Regions from separate parts of the Marinomonas sp. AWM4_232 genome, predicted to be linked through region 2. Evidence: predicted binding sites of a transcription regulator. Region 2 holds the regulator's gene; each other region holds the start of a gene.
What was found. Region 2 encodes FliA, which starts transcription of late flagellar genes. Its sites were predicted from a motif close to CTAAAGTTNNNNNNNNNNCNGCCGATA; they were not measured.
Positions count from the first base shown of each region.

Region 1 (5,625 bases), 150 kb from region 2:
AATCGTGGGTATGAAATATGGATAGAGCGCTGTATTTAGCAATGAGTGGTGGTACGCAAGTCATGAATGCCCAAACTATTCATGCAAATAACCTTGCCAATGTTTCGACCACAGGTTTTCGATCTGATTTTGAACAAGCTCGATCTATGCAGGTCAACGGTGATTTTTATCCTTCACGTGTCTATGCCATGACGGAGAATCCTGGTACTAACTTTGAAATGGGGCCTCTACAAAATACCGGACGCTCAATGGATGTTGCTATTCAAAACAATGGTTTTATTGCCGTGCTGGATGGTAGTGGGCAAGAAACCTATACCCGTGCTGGAGATCTTCAGTTGACACTTTCTGGTCAGTTGGTGACAGGTACGGGCTTGCCTGTCATGGGGGCTGCGGGACCCATTTTTCTCCCTCCTTTAGATGATCTTGATATCAGTGAAGATGGGACCATTTCCATAATTCCCCAAGGTGGCGACGGCACTCAGATAACCGCTTTGAACAGAATTAAACTTGTGTCCGCTGAACCTGAAGCTTTAGTAAAAGGTGATGATGGCTTGATTCGAACAAAAAGTGGTGAGCAATTACAACAGGATAATTCAGTTCAAGTGGTTTCAGGGTATCTAGAAGGCAGTAATGTTAATGCGGTTGAAGAAATGACCAGCATTATGGAGTTGTCTCGACGATTTGAAATGAACATTAAAGTTATGAATACGGTGCGTGAAAATGAAAACGCATCGGCGCGAATTCTTGAACGTAGTTAATACAGCTACGTGATTCAGAGATAAGGAGTACGATATGCATTCAGCTCTATGGGTTGCTAAAACAGGTTTGTCTGCGATGGACAAACAATTGGCCGTTATTTCGAATAACTTGGCTAACGTATCGACCACAGCATTTAAAAAAGACCGGGCGGTATTTGAAAACCTGCTGTATAAAACACTGCGTGCGCCAGGTGGTTTGTCTTCACAGAATACCGAATTGCCGTCAGGGCTGCAGTTAGGGGCTGGTGTCCGAGTAACAGGAACTCAAAAGAATTTTGAAGAAGGCGACTACAATATTACGGATCGACAATTGGATGTAGCGATTCAAGGCGGTGGTTTTTTTCAAGTACAGCAACCTGACGGTACTATTGCTTACACGCGTGATGGTCAATTTCAGCTCAATAGCGAAGGTACTATAGTGGATTCCACTGGCTTGGTCTTAGATCCTGGCATTACGGTAGATCAAGATGTCGTTGAAATTACCATTGGCGAGGATGGCGTTGTCTCTGTTCTTAGGGGAGGTGCGACAGATACTGAACAGATAGGGGTGATAAATATTGCCACTTTCATTAATGCTTCTGGTTTGAATTATTTAGGTAGCAACCTGTATCAAGAAACAACCGCAAGCGGAGCCCCTGTAGTTGGTGAGCCAGGGACTGATGGTCGAGGTTATCTGAGCCAAGGTATGTTGGAGTCTTCAAATGTGAACTCTATAGAAGAGTTAGTGAATATGATTACCACACAGCGTGCCTATGAGATGAACTCTAAGGTGATTTCGGCTGCTGATGGTATGTTGAGCTTCGTTAACCAGCAATTATAAAGAGCCATTTATGCGTTTATTATTTGCTTTTATCCCAGTTGTTTTAGTTGGTTGTGCTGCGGTCGAACCCGCTCCGGTTTCTGACGATCCATACTACGCGCCAGTAATTCAACCATCTGTTCAATATAGTCAAAACAGTGATGGTGGAATTTATCAAACGGGAATGGGAGATGTGTTTTTTGGTGACAAGAAAGCGCGTCAGATCGGTGATATTCTGACCGTTACCCTGTCCGAAAGTACAAGTTCTACCAAGTCGAACGCTGCTTCAGTGTCCAAGTCTTCCTCGGCCACAATTCAAAACCCTACCATTTTAGGTATTCCTGTAGGGTTGGATACTAGCTTACCGGGCATGAATAGTGACTTTTCAGGTAATGCGAACGCTAATCAAAGTAACAGCTTATCTGGTAGTATTACCGTAACCGTTTATGATGTTTACCCAAATGGGCTGCTGGCCGTTCGGGGTGAAAAGTGGATAACATTGAATCGTGGTCAAGAGTACATCCGTTTGTCAGGCTTGGTTCGTGAAGCGGATATCAGCTCTGATAATACAGTTGAATCAACGCGTCTTGCAGATGCAAGAATTGCCTACTCTGGAACTGGTGAACTAGCGTCAGGAAGCGAACAAGGCTGGTTAACAAGAGCGTTGAATACTAGTTGGTGGCCATTTTAATTACTACGTGGATTCTAGTGTATGAAAACCCTGATCTTAACACTCTCTTTGCTTTTATGGGGAGGGCTTGCTTCGGCGGAGCGCCTTAAAGATATTGCAAGCGTAGAAGGTGTGCGTGATAACCAACTTTTTGGCTACGGTCTAGTTATAGGTTTGAATGGAACGGGGGATGATACGGATTTCACCAATCAAAGTTTCATCAGTATGCTGAACCAGTTCGGCATTAATTTACCAGATGGGGCGGATACGGATTCAGATAATGTGGCGGCGGTATCATTAACGGCTACGCTTCCGCCATTTTCGAAACCAGGCCAGACTATTGATGTAACCGTTTCCTCTTTGGGGAATGCGAGTAGTCTTCAAGGTGGTACACTGCTGCTGTCAGCTTTAAAAGGGGCGGACGGGCAAGTGTATGCCATTGCTCAAGGTAATCTTGTTATAGGTGGTTTGGGGACTGCTGGTGTTGATGGTTCCCGCCAATCAATTGCTACGCCAACTGTGGCAAGAATTCCAAATGGTGCGAGTGTGGAAAAGGCGGTAGCGAACAGCTTCAACCGTGGTGATACTCTTACCTTCAACCTTAATCGACCAGACTTTACGACTGCAAAACAAGTAGCGGATAAGATTAATAGTTTGCTGGGTCCAGGTGTCGCTCAGTCTCTTGATGCTACATCAATTCGTGTAACGGCGCCGCGAGATCCCTCGCAACGGGTGACCTTTCTGTCGATTCTTGAAAACTTAGATGTTGAATTAGGTCGTGAAAGGGCGAAGATTGTTGTCAATTCACGTACAGGCACCATTATTATTGGTCAGGATGTCACCGTATCGCCTGCGGCAGTGACGCATGGCAGCCTTACTGTGACGATTAATGCTAACCCGGAAGGTGATTTTCCTGGCGCGGGCCAAGCGTTGGCACCTCGTCAGGGACTTGAAACAGACGAAGGTAGTGGCCATATGTTTGTTTTTAATCAGGGGGCATCTTTAAATGATATCGTTCGAGCTGTTAACCAAGTTGGGGCGGCACCGGGTGATGTGATGGCTATCCTCGAGGGATTGAAGCAAGCGGGTGCGTTAAATGCCGATTTAGTCGTTATTTAGACTATGAGCGCGGAGGAATCATGAGCCGAATCGATAACAATGCTTTTTTTGCAGACTTTAACTCTCTGGTAAGTCTTAAAGCGCAAGCCCAGCAAGACCCTGATGCAGCATTAAAAAAAGTGGCTCAAGAGTTTGAGTCGATCTTCATCAATATGATGTTTAAGAATATGCGATCTGCCAATGAAAATATTGGTGGAGGATTGTTTGATAGCGCTCAAACAAAACAATACACCGAAATGATGGATTCGCAATTGGCCCAGTCATTGGCTAACGCTGGTGGTATAGGTCTGGCTGAATCACTGATTAGACAACTTCAGGGTAATGGGAAAAGTTTGTCTTCGAATGAGGGTAATGAGCTGGGTTCAGAGGCAAACTTTCTACGTAATTTGTCGACTCTCGATGCGGAAAGAGTCCGTGCCGTGGCGAAGCGGGCTGCACAAGACTATACCGAGTCTGCGCAACAAGTAGTGGATGCAGCCAAGTTAAAAGCAACAGATGTTGCGTTTGATTCTCCAGATAGCTTTGTGCAAACGCTATGGCCTCATGCGCAAAAAGCAGGGGAGCAGCTAGGAGTTGATCCCAAAGCTATCTTGGCCCAAGCCGCTTTGGAAACGGGCTGGGGAAAATACCCGATTGCAAAAACCGATGGCAGTCCCAGTTATAATTTGTTTGGTATCAAAGCCGATCATCGCTGGTCTGGAGATAAGGCTCTGGTGAGCACATTGGAGTTCAAGGATGGGGTAGCTCAAAGGGAGAAGGCAGCATTTCGTGCATATGACTCTTTTTCGCAAAGCTTTGACGACTATGCTGATTTCTTGAAAAACAGTGAACGATATCAAGAAGCATTAGAGGCTGGCGATAATGCGGCAATGTTTGCCGCTTACCTGCAAAAAGGTGGCTATGCCACAGACCCTAACTACGCTGATAAGATTACTAATATTCTGTCGAGTAAGTGGTTTAAAACCCTTCTATAACAACATCTTGTGTGAGTTTTCAGCTCTCTCCTCTAGTTTTGGTAAAGTTATTGCATCTCAAGTCGATATAGAAATATGCGCGCTAGCGTTTCGTGTCTGAGAGGTTAATAACATGGCGAGTCTTTATTCCATAGGTTTATCTGGGTTGCAGTCGAGTACGGCTCGAATTACCACGACTGGTCAAAACACAGCCAACGTAGATACGGAAGGCTACAGCCGTCAAACCACTGCAACAGTGAGTCAATCAGGCGGTGGCGTTTTAATCCAAGATACTGATCGTATTGTGAATCAGTACATCAATCAGCAAGTTTGGTCTGACACCTCTAATTACAATTTTTATGAAAGCTATCATTCTATGATGACGTCTTTTGATTCGGTTATCGGTGAAGACAGTGTGTCTATTAGTGATTACTTAGATAATGCTTTCAGTGCATTGCAAACAGCGAATGCGGATCCAACGGATACTGCCGCCCGTTCCAATGCTTACTCAAACTTTAAGCAATTAGCCTCACAATATAACGATCTAGCAAATTACATCTCAGACCAAAGAACGCTCGCTAATGAGGAGCTTGAGAGTAATGTGTTGTCTATTAACAACTTGACTGATCAGATAGGTAACTTAAATGCGCAGATATTTAAACTTGAATCTACGACAGGAAGCGCTGCCAACGAATTGCGAGATCAGCAAGAGCAATTAGTCAAAGAGTTATCAGAATATTTAGATATAAAAGTTAGTTATGATGATAGTGAACTGATGACAGTTAATCTCGCCTCGGGTCAGCCTTTAGTTCTTCAAAGTAGCAATAATGAGCTGCGCTTGACATCCGATACCAGCAACCCTGATGGTGAATTGGGCATTGAGCTCGATTTTGGTAAGTATGAATTAAATATTCCGACAGATGAATTGGGCGGGGCAATTGGTGGCCTGGTTGAATTTCGTAATGAATTTATCACGACTGCAGAACGTATGCTTGGTCAGCAAGCATTGGTATTTGCCGATGTGATGAATCAGCAAAATCAACTTGGTTTGGATGCTAATGGTGACTACGGTATCAACCTTTTTTCAACTTCAGAGATAGAGGTTACTGCAAATACTGAAAACAGTGACGAAAACTTCGGTATTGATGTGCGTGTAACGGATGGAGCATCTAGTGAGATAACTACAGATACGTATGAAGTCGAGATGATGTCTCCAACTACATTTAAACTAGTTACTTATGATTTGGACGGAAGAATTAAGCGCGAATCGAGTATAGTGGACACTTCCACTGCAACTCCTACTTCTAGCGGCTATTTCCAAGTCGA
Region 1 is NZ_JBSWTA010000001.1:749,714-755,338, reverse strand. Features, by position in the region: gene flgF (flagellar basal-body rod protein FlgF) at 18-758, shown strand; gene flgG (flagellar basal-body rod protein FlgG) at 793-1,578, shown strand; gene flgH (flagellar basal body L-ring protein FlgH) at 1,589-2,248, shown strand; gene ACXAC1_RS03625 (flagellar basal body P-ring protein FlgI) at 2,270-3,346, shown strand; gene flgJ (flagellar assembly peptidoglycan hydrolase FlgJ) at 3,367-4,320, shown strand; gene flgK (flagellar hook-associated protein FlgK) at 4,433-5,625, shown strand, end outside.
Region 1: flgK (flagellar hook-associated protein FlgK) is a predicted target of FliA. The motif match lies at 4,362-4,388, and genes of this name have one in related genera.

Region 2 (5,625 bases):
AAGGATGATGGCAATTCGTCCATCGCCGGTAATTGTGGCGCCCGCCATACCCGGGGTACCTTGCAGCATCCGACCAAGCGGCTTGATCACCACCTCTTCTTGACCCACAAGCTGATCAACGACAAAACCAACCTCATTCATGCCAACCTGTACGACAACAACATGGGCTTCAGCTGGCTTCTCATCAAATGCTGCACCTTTGATCAACCAGTTCTTAAGATGGAATATCGGTAAAGTCTTACCGCGTATTACGACCACTTGCTGCCCATCAACGACATTTGTTTTCTTAAGGTTTAAGTGGAAAATTTCATTCACACTCACTAAGGGGAAAGCAAATGCTTGGTCGTTAAGCATGACCATAAGCGTCGGCATAATAGCTAGGGTTAGCGGAACTTTGATACTAAAACGCGAGCCTTGCCCTAACACTGACTTAATATCGAGGGTACCATTGAGTTGTGAAATTTTAGTTTTCACAACATCCATACCTACACCACGTCCTGACACATCAGTAATCTCTACTTTTGTAGAGAAACCCGGTGCAAAGATTAAATTAAACGCTTCTTCATCAGATAAACGCTCGGCAGTATCCGTATCCATCAAGCCTTTTTCAACGGCCTTACGACGCAAGACATCAGCATCCATACCGGCACCATCGTCATCAATAGACAATAGAATATGATCGCCTTCTTGCTCGGCTGATAGGATGACGTGACCTACACGAGGTTTGCCTTTTGCTTCACGCACATCGGGTGCTTCGATACCATGGTCAACTGAGTTTCGCACTAAGTGAACCAATGGATCGGCAAGGGCTTCAACCAAGTTTTTATCCAAGTCGGTATCTTCACCGCGGAGCTCAAGGTTCACTTCTTTTTTCAAGTTACGAGCAAGGTCTCGTACAACACGAGGGAAACGACCAAATACTTTTTTGATCGGTTGCATGCGTGTCTTCATTACAGCATTTTGCAAATCCCCCGTCACAACATCCAAGTTTGCAACAGCTTTCCCCATTGACTCATCATCACTTTGTAAGCCAAGTCGAACTAAACGGTTTCTCACTAGAACCAACTCACCCACCATGTTCATGATGTCATCAAGTCGTTTAGTGTCTACACGAACTGTAGTTTCTTGTACTACGGGGGCATTCTGAGACTTTTCTTTGCTTTCCGGTTCTGAATCCGGTTTAGGTTTAGGCGCAGCTGGTTTTTTGGGCGCTGGCTTAGCTTTCGGCTTCGGCTTAGAAGCTTTCTTCTCCGGCTGCTCAGCTTTCGCAGCAGGTTCTGGCTTAGCTTGCTCTTTTACAGGCTCTTGCTCCTCATTTGCGTTGTTAGGCCCTTGGCCTTTACCATGCAAACTATCAAGCAGTTGCTCAAACTCATCTTCCGTAATTAAGTCAGACTCTGCTGAACTAGGCTCTTGAGGCGTTTCAGCTTTGTCATCAGCTTTGACTGATTCATCTTTTGAAGGTTCTTCATCGCTAACACCAGGTGCAGCACTACCATGAAGCTGATCAAGCAATGCCTCGAATTCATCTTCTGTGATATCATCTGATTCAGGTTCACTTGAAGACACAGGAGCAGGCTCTTTATCGGCAGATGAGCCCTTTTCCATTCCTGGAGCGCTACTGCCATGCAACTGATCTAACAGGGCGTCAAACTCATCTTCGGTAATATCATCCGAATCAGGCTCTGAACTATTAGCTTCAGCTTCTTTGTCTGCTCCATCAGAGGAACCTAATGCGCTTAGGAGAGATTCAAACTCATCATCTGAAATGTCATCATGTGATTCTGAAGCATTTTCTGGAGATGCCTGAGATTCTATCTCAGGGCCGCTTGCTGCAACAGTTTCCTCTTCGATAGACTCTTGCTCAGTCTCATCTTCTTCATCATACTCTTCTTCACCTTCTTCATCATCGGAAGGTGGCTTAGCATAATAACTAAGAGATTCAATAATTTGAGGATCTGCAGGCTCTGGTTCACCACCAGCTCTGACGGTTTCGAACATTTCATTCACAGCATCTAGCGCTTGCAGCACTACATCCATTAACTCAGAGTCAACTTTTCGCTGGTGATTGCGCAGAATATCGAATACGTTTTCTGCATAGTGACAGCAATCAACTAGGGCTGTCAGTTGAAGGAAGCCCGCTCCACCTTTAACTGTGTGGAAGCCACGAAAGATAGCGTTAAGTAATGCCGTATCTTCTGGGTTCTGCTCCAAATCTACCAATTGCTCTGAGAGCTGTTCCAGGATTTCTCCAGCTTCTACTAAAAAATCCTGTAGAATTTCTTCATCGACTTCGAAACTCATCCGCCGCAGCTCCTCTTAAAAACCAAGACTCGATAGAAGGTCATCAACTTCATCTTGGTTATTCAGTACTTCAGGGTTATCATTTTTATTGATTGCTGGCCCGTGACCACGGTCGTCATCACGCTCTTTAGTTTCTGACTCGTGTTCCATACCAGAAATACTGTCTACGCGACCCGCTACCGATACAAGATGAACTAATCGCTCCTCTACGTCACGTATCAGTTCGTTAACTCGTGTAATAACTTGTCCAGTTAGGTCTTGATAACCCTGTTCAAGTAAAATTGTGTTTAGATTAGTATGTAAGGTTGTTGCACTTTCATCCGTATACTTCAAAAACACATCAATCCGCTTATATAAATCACGGAACTCTTGAGGTGTTAAATCTCGTTTTATTAAACGATTCCAATCTTTATGTAATTCTCTTGCTTGCATTTGCAGCTCGCTGGCTACAGGAACACTACTATCGACCATATCCATAGTTTTGTTAGCGGCCGAACTGGTCATTTCGATAACATAGTTCAATCTATCAGAAGCATCAGTTATTCGCGAACTAGCATCTTCCTCGGAGACTCCACCCTGGATCATCATATCCATTGAGTCGATCTGAAAATCTCGAATCGCATCATGCAAACTGCGGGTCAAATAACCCACCTCGTTATAAAAGCTTTTGTGGCGAGCCTCACTTAATTCTTGGATGATCTTTATTGCACCACTAAAGTCTCCAACTTCGAGCTTATTTAGCAGATCAACAGCGCCGTCTTTCACAACCGTCTCGAACTCACCCATTTTTGACTCGTTTTCAATAGACATTTACAACCTCTACTTTGCAGAATCAATTCGTTCGAATATCTTCTCGATTTTTTCCTTTAGAGCAACCGCAGTAAATGGTTTAACCACATAACCATTTACACCTGCTTGCGCTGCGGCAATAATCTGATCGCGTTTCGCCTCAGCTGTTACCATCAACACAGGAATCGTTTTAAGCTTTTCATCTGCCCGAACAGCACGAAGTAACTCAATACCAGTCATACCAGGCATATTCCAATCAGTCACAAGAAAGTCAATTGTGCCAGTTTGCAGAATAGGTAGCGCAGTCGTTCCATCATCTGCTTCGACTGTATTGGTAAACCCTAAATCCCTGAGAAGATTTTTGATGATTCGTCTCATCGTCGAGAAATCATCAACAATCAGGATTTTCATATTTTTATCCAATGCAACCTCCACAACCCTTAGGTAAAGTCATTTCTATTATTCAAAATTAATTCTGCCAGTCACTTAATCGAGAACGAAGCCGAATAGCCGCTTGACTGTGTATCTGACTGACTCTTGATTCACTCACGCCTAGTACAGCGCCTATCTCTTTTAAGTTTAGCTCGTCATTATAGTAAAGAGAAAGCACCAGCTTTTCTCTCTCTGGAAGCTTATCAATTTCTTGAGCTAAATGAGCTTGGAAACCAACTTCTTCAACCATCTGATCTGGCTGACCAGTCTCTCCTTCTACTTTAATATCAAGCTCGTGGCTGCCATGCTCACTTTCTAACATCTCTTCGTAGCTAAACAACTGGGTAGACATCGACGAATGTAGGATTTCATGATACTCGTCAATACTTATACCCATATGAGCCGCAACTTCTATATCTGTTGCTTCACGGCCACTTTCTGCTTCCACTTCTCTGATAGCAGTGGTAACAGCTCTACTGTTTCTTCTCACAGATCGGGGAGCCCAGTCGCTCTTTCGGACTTCATCCATCATAGCACCACGAATTCGGATACCAGCGTAAGTCTCGAATGATGCTCCCTTAGTTGATTCAAATCTTTTGTACGCTTCTATCAGCCCCATCATGCCAGCTTGAATCAAATCATCTATATCAACGCTGCTTGGTAAACGGGCTAATAAATGATAGGCAATTTTTTTCACTAAAAAGTCATATTTCAGCACAATCGCATCTATCGATAACGTCGCCTTTTTTGTGTACATGCTACATCCATCTATGCGTTGCTATACGCTAAAAGAGTTTTATCGTAGGCGGTATATAAGCACCTTGATCCTAAATGTACTATATAGTTAATCTCAACGCTCTGCCAAATAACATAATTTTACTAACTCCCATATTTCAGTGCCCCGTACAACTGGCCAAACTGCTCCGCTGTATACACAGCTCGACTGATTAAGTTATGCGCTCGAGCAGGTTCAATATCATCCGGTATTCTCTGTCCATCAGCAACATACATAACTGGCAAGCCTTCTTCAATAACGACACTAATCGCCTCACCTAATGAAGCAGACTCATCAAGCTTACTTAATACACAACCATCTAGTTGAATTTTTGAATAGACATCTACAACAGTTTTCAGTACTTGTCTTTGGCTAGTGCAAGGCAAAACTAGTAATTTCTTGAGGTAGCCTCGAGCACGCCTCATCATAGCCAGTTGTCTGTCTAAATTACGGTCTCTAGGATTCATTCCTGCCGTATCAACCAATACCAAAGAGTAATCAGCATATTTGTCCAATACTTCATTCAAGTCGGTGAACTCGTTTACAACTTCGACAGGGACGTTAAGAATTCTCCCAAATGTTCTAAGCTGTTCATGGGCCGCAATTCGATACGTGTCTGTGGTAACTAAAACGACACGATCAGAGCCATATTTAAGAACATATTGAGCGGCGATTTTGCCTATTGTCGTCGTCTTACCTACACCGGTCGGCCCCATAAAAGCAATGCAACCTTGAAAAGCGTCTCCACTTGAACGAATCGGAATACTGTCCGCCAGATGTGATAATGCTCTCTTCCAATCCTCTTCTCGTCCTGTCAACGACAGGTCTGAAATTATTTTTTCAATAACGTTGTCAGACAGCCCCAAGGTAGCAAGTTGACGTTGCAACCTATGATCCGGTGACACTCTATTAGGCTCTGAAGAAGCCTTAATTTCTTGAGATTGTTCAAGTAGCCGTCTTACTTGCTCGAGTTCTTTTTCCATCGAGCGAAGCTTCTCTTCATCTGGAGAGGGCCTATCATCCATGCGGCTTTTTATAGATAAATTTTCTTGAATGGGTTGTTCTACGTCTTCACGCGCATATCCATCTTCCATATCTATATATGGGTTTTTCGATACCTGCGTTTTAGGCTCCTCAATGACCTCGTAGGCTTCTCCTTTTTTTGGAGAAGTTCCCATGTTACGAGCCTGCTCTATTCGTTCTTGATAAGAAGCACTCGGTTCTCCGGGGGGGGCATATTTAGCGGAATCTGAAGAATGCTTTGACTTTTGGGGTTGCGTCGGAGTCAAGGAGCCATCGTAGTCAATTGCAATAACTATCTCGAC
Region 2 is NZ_JBSWTA010000001.1:597,830-603,454, forward strand. Features, by position in the region: gene ACXAC1_RS02875 (chemotaxis protein CheA) at 1-2,304, opposite strand, end outside; gene ACXAC1_RS02880 (protein phosphatase CheZ) at 2,320-3,114, opposite strand; gene ACXAC1_RS02885 (chemotaxis response regulator CheY) at 3,124-3,504, opposite strand; gene ACXAC1_RS02890 (RNA polymerase sigma factor FliA) at 3,563-4,282, opposite strand; gene flhF (flagellar biosynthesis protein FlhF) at 4,405-5,625, opposite strand, start outside.

Region 3 (5,625 bases), 140 kb from region 2:
GATATCTTTCAGAGAATTCTTTGTCTTTCTCTTTTAATCGCTTTTGGCCTTCTTCTACTTTCTGAACCAATGACTGAATTTTGGAAATAGACTGCTGAAGATTACTATCTAGCACGATTGGAAGCCTTGTTATATTGCTTTAGGCCTTTCTTAGCCTTGTTAAATTTCTTAAGATTTTGCGTGGCAAACTCACGCTCTTGTTGGCAGTGAGTTTGAATGGACAAATAAAGCTCAATAAAAGATTTCAATGCTGTATTGAAATCATTATCGGATGACGCAGATAAATGGGAAATGGCGTTCTGGTTACCAACAACCAACTTATTCAATAAGCCATAATCATGGGCTTCAAAAGCCTCTTTCATATCGTTGGTTAACTGCTCAAGCTGTTCCAACGTCATACTAAGCTGTACCCAGTCTCTGCTGCGACTGCATAGCATAAGCCTCTTGCTTATCTGCTTCCCCTATTTGATCCCAGGCACCTTTAATCTGTAACAAAAGAGCCATTACACTATCTATTTTCTCAATATCCATATTTAGACTTGCTTCGTGGATCTGGGCAATCATAAATTCGTATAAAGAATCAAGGTTATCAACTAACTCAGGATTTGCATCTCTCTCCAATGAGTCGCGCAAAGCATTAATAATCTCTACCACTCGCGTCAACGTACTTGATTTAGCTTCCATGTCACGTCGTTCGATAAACCCTTTGCTTAAAGCAAGTCGCTCTAACGCCCCTTGCATTAGAAGCTGTATCACACGATGTGGGTCTGCAGATGCTAAATCCGATTTTAACGAACCTTTTTTATATTCGTTAATGCCTTTATTACCGTACATATAAACCTCTTTAGCGATTAGCTGCTACTACTCAAGCTACTTAACTGAGTTAATAAGTAGTCCCCATTTGAAGACATGCTCGCAAGTAACGTATCAAGCGTTGTGAAACGCTCTCTTAGCTGCTCTTCATACAGCTCCATTCGGTACTCGTAATTTTCAAGCTGCGTCTCTGTTTTATCTACTGACTCTTGGGATGCATCAATCATGTCTTTAAGAAGACCGCCAGAGCCAGTAAAGTTATCTAGATAGTCAGACATAATATTCGCTAAGCCGTTTTCAGATGAAAACAGAGTCACAACATCATCGTAACTCTCATCCATAGCTTCGCTGAACTTAGCAGAGTCGAGAGACAAGTAATTATTGTCGTCCATTTCGATACCAAGGTCGAAGATAGAACTCAAAGCACCAGCGTCATCAAACACTGTCATAAGGTCTGAATTCAAAGAAGATTCAAGTCCTCGTATCAAGCTACTTCCATTTAACACTGCACCGGTAGCAGTATAGGTATCAAATTTGGTCAACAGTGAATTGTAAGCTTTCACAAACGACTCTAGTGTTTCTTTAACTGTATCAGTGTCGTAATTAACAGCTGCGGTTGCAGCCTCTAAGTTACCACTACCATCATATTCTGACTCTGCCAGCGCTTTGATGGTCAGTCCTGACACTGCACCCTCAAATGTATTGGTATCACTATTGATAGTAATGCCATCAACGGAAATGATTGCATCTTGAGCGCCATCACCAGCGGCAATACTCAGACCAGCCGTACCAGTACCTGTCGCAACAGAAGATACATTGTCCAATGACTCATCAGTATTCGTCACTACCAAATCATTACCGTCGCCTGATACATCAGAATTCAATGTTAAGTAAACATTCCCATTGCCATCGTCAACTAGGTTAGCAGACACACCAAAATTGTCTGACGCATCATTAATTTGCTCACGCAATTCGGACAATGTCGTATTCGCAGCAACTGAGATAGTGAAGGTATCATCACCTGCAGTGAACGTTAGGTCACCACCTGTCGCAGAAACAACATCATCGCCGGATGAAAATAAACCGGCCGCAGAAACACTACGTGAACCTTGAGCTAACTGGGAAACAGAAATGTTGTAGGAGCCGTTTGAGGCGTCACTGTCTGCAGTCACAGAAACAATATCACCTGAGGAAGGTTGTGTTGTCGTCGCCGTACGACCAGTAAAAAGACTTTCATCACTTAGATCTTCAACTGCGTCTTCAAACGCTTCAAGAGCGGATTTAATCGCACCGTAAGCGGATACTTCCGATTCAAAATCACTGATCTTATCTTCGTAAGCAGCCACCCTAGTGTCCCGCTGAACACTAACCATGTTAGTAACGAGCGTTTCTAGGTCCAAACCTGAACCTACACCTAACGATGTAACCGACATAATTCCTCTCTTTCAGCTGTTAGGCTGATATTACACTTCGCTATTGATCAAGTTTCCTTTTAAATCTGTCAGCTCGCCAAAAATACTATCGAGGCGTTTTGACATTTCAAGAAACTCTTCAGATGGGATTTGTCTCACCAAATCACCCGTTTCTTGATCAACAACTTTTACAATATTGTCAGATCCGTCTTCAGTCATTTCAAACGACAGCCCCACACTGAGCTGGCGCATCTTGATATTGACTTCTTCCATTTTCACTTCATCAACAACTTCTTGGTTGGATGAGCCATTAGAAGAAGCAAGATCATTGCCACTTTTGGAATCTTCTGACGTATTACTTATATCGGCAGATTGTTTAATCACTTGAGACTCTTTTTGCTTTGCGTCGACAAATTCTTGCTCACTAACTTGAGTTTGCTGACCTGTTTGCAAAGGCGACAAAGAGTTTCTTGAAAAATCAGAACTAATAGACATGGGCTCTCTCCCAAAAACAAAAAAGCTGGAGTAATACTCCAGCTTTTAGATATTACTCTATTAACCTAATAAGGATAGCGCAGTTTGAGGACGCTGGTTAGCCTGAGCAAGAATAGATGAACTTGCTTGCTGTAGGATTTGCGCACTTGTCAATGAAGCAGTCTCTGTTGCGAAGTCTGTATCACGGATACGAGAACGCGCAGCGGAAACGTTTTCAGAGATGTTACTCAAGTTACTGATAGTAGATGAGAAACGGTTTTGCACCGCACCCAGCTCAGCTCGTTTTGAGTCAACCGCAGCAATCATACTATCAATCGCAGCAATCATACTTTGAGCATTGGCTGCAGATGAAATAGAGATAGTTGAAGCTGTTAAAGACTGCATTGCTGTAGAAGAGGCTGTCTGCATCAAATTCTCAACAGTGAAACCACCACTGGTCATATCAACAGAGTTGCTAGCTCCAACATAGCCCATAGAGAAACTAATGGTTTGGTTTGCGTCTGCGCCCACTTGGAAAGTACCGTCATAAGTACCGTCCAAAAGATTCTGACCACCAAAAGTAGTAGTACTTGCTACACGGTCGATCTCCTCACCAAGTGCCGCCATCTCTTGTTGAAGCGCAAGGCGGTCTTTGTCAGTGTTTGAACCGTTGGCAGACTGAACCGCAAGCGTACGCATACGCTGAAGCATGTTAGTAGTCTCATCCATTGCACCCTCTGCAGTTTGCGCTAGAGAGATACCATCGTTCGCGTTACGAACTGCTTGGTTCAGACCATTGATTTGAGAAGTCAGACGGTTAGAAATCTGTAGGCCTGCCGCGTCATCAGAAGCACTATTGATTCGCAAGCCAGAAGACAAACGTTGATAAGCTGTATCAAGCGTATTGCCAGATTTCATCAACTGGTTCTGAGCATTCAGAGATGAAGTATTAGTATTTACATATAAAGCCATAATAGCCTCCTAGTTTCGCCATGCGGCTTGCTGCCAAGCAAACCTTTAATTGGTGAAAAGATCGCCAAATCTAAATTCACCTAAAACCTCTTGTTTACGTTAACGGCGAAGCTAAAAGGAACTTTAACGTTTTTTTGATATTTTTTTCCGCTCATGGCAAAAAAACACCGCCAAAGTCGGCAATACTTTGTTTTTTATGGTTTTTTCCTCAATAAGTTTTTTCTTAAATCGCTAAAAAAATATTTAAAATCAGTTATTAGAACTATTTCTATGTCTTGGCATGCTGCTTGCTGTATTAAAGTCATGGGAGCACGCCAATGCCCCCATAAAAAAAGCCAAGTGCGCTAACACTTGGCTCAAAAATCACTTCTAGGAGTAAGAAGCGAGAAAGGTTTCGAATGTCTTCGCCAAACCTCTTGCCTCCGGCATTCGAAATAAGCTTCAAGATATGAGCGGCCTGATCAGCCGCTCTTTTTTTATGTATTAGCCCCCTAGCAATGAAAGTGCTGTCTGAGGACGTTGGTTCGCCTGCGCAAGAATAGTTGAACTTGCTTGCTGTAAAATTTGCGCACTTGTTAGAGTCGCAGTCTCTTCGGCAAAGTCAGCATCACGAATACGTGAACGTGCTGCCGATACGTTTTCAGAAATATTACTCAAGTTACTGATAGTCGATGAAAATCGGTTTTGAACAGCACCCAATTCAGCACGCTTTGAGTCCACGGCAGCAATCATGCTATCAATTGCAGCAATCATACTTTGAGCGTTAGCTGCTGAAGAAATTGAAATCGTACTTGCCGTCAAAGACTGAACACCTGTAGAAGAGGCTGTTTGAATAAGTCCCTCAACACTAAAACCTTGCGGTGTGGTTGTAGTCAAATCAACACTATTGTTAGCTCCGATATACTGCATAGAGAAACTTATGGTTTGGTTAGCGTCAGCACCAACCTGGAAAACACCACTGTATGTACCATCAAGCAAGTTTTGCCCACCAAAAGTCGTCGTTTCAGCTACACGGTTAATCTCTTCAGCTAGCTGTCCCATTTCTTGCTGTAGGGCTACACGATCTTTATCAGTGTTTGAGCCGTTAGCAGATTGAATTGCCAATGTACGCATACGCTGCAACATGTTAGTTGTTTCGTCCATCGCGCCTTCTGCTGTTTGCGCTAGGGAGATACCATCGTTGGCATTTCGAACGGCTTGGTTTAGACCGTTAACCTGAGAAGTCAGACGGTTTGAGATTTGCAGACCCGCTGCATCGTCAGCAGCACTGTTAATACGCAAACCTGAAGACAAGCGCTGGTAAGCTGTATCAAGCGTGTTACCTGAGCTCATCAATTGACGTTGTGCATTAAGCGATGATGTATTGGTATTTACGTACAAAGCCATGATTAAGTTCTCCTAGAAATGTAAATTCTTTATCGCAACCTTTTGATTTAATTGATTATTTGGCTGCATCTTGCATATTTAAGTTATCGTCACATCCAGAAAAATCTTTAATATTTTTTTAAATTTTTTTCTTTCGCTTCGTAAACAATAATTATGCGTCGCTGTACTTACATTTACGGTCAGTGGTTGGAGATCTTTAATACTTTTTTAAGAAATATGATCAATAAAGCGAAGATCAAAGTCGCCAGGTAATACAACCTTCGACACCTTCACATCATCGTTTTTATCAAGAGAGATATCTGATGGAGAAATAAACGCTTTAGTAGTAATGCTATACACCTGCCTCACTAAAGACGGAGAAAGTGCATCACTAAGCGTAAGAACAAAACCGAGTCTGCCATTTGACAAGGCGACACAAGACCCTACAGGGATTGGGCCTAAGCTCTTTATAAAAAGAGTTAAGATGTTTTTATCGAAGGCTACCCCAGCTTCTTTTTTCATCTTTCTGAGCGCCTCTGCTGGAGTTAAAGCTGCCCGATGAGCCTGCTCTGATGTAAGGGAGTCGTAT
Region 3 is NZ_JBSWTA010000001.1:740,885-746,509, forward strand. Features, by position in the region: gene ACXAC1_RS03570 (motility associated factor glycosyltransferase family protein) at 1-115, opposite strand, end outside; gene fliT (flagellar protein FliT) at 105-398, opposite strand; gene fliS (flagellar export chaperone FliS) at 400-834, opposite strand; gene fliD (flagellar filament capping protein FliD) at 852-2,246, opposite strand; gene ACXAC1_RS03590 (flagellar protein FlaG) at 2,277-2,720, opposite strand; gene ACXAC1_RS03595 (flagellin N-terminal helical domain-containing protein) at 2,781-3,671, opposite strand; gene ACXAC1_RS03600 (flagellin N-terminal helical domain-containing protein) at 4,155-5,057, opposite strand; gene ACXAC1_RS03605 (HD-GYP domain-containing protein) at 5,265-5,625, opposite strand, start outside.
Region 3: ACXAC1_RS03595 (flagellin N-terminal helical domain-containing protein) is a predicted target of FliA. The motif match lies at 3,772-3,798, and genes of this name have one in related genera.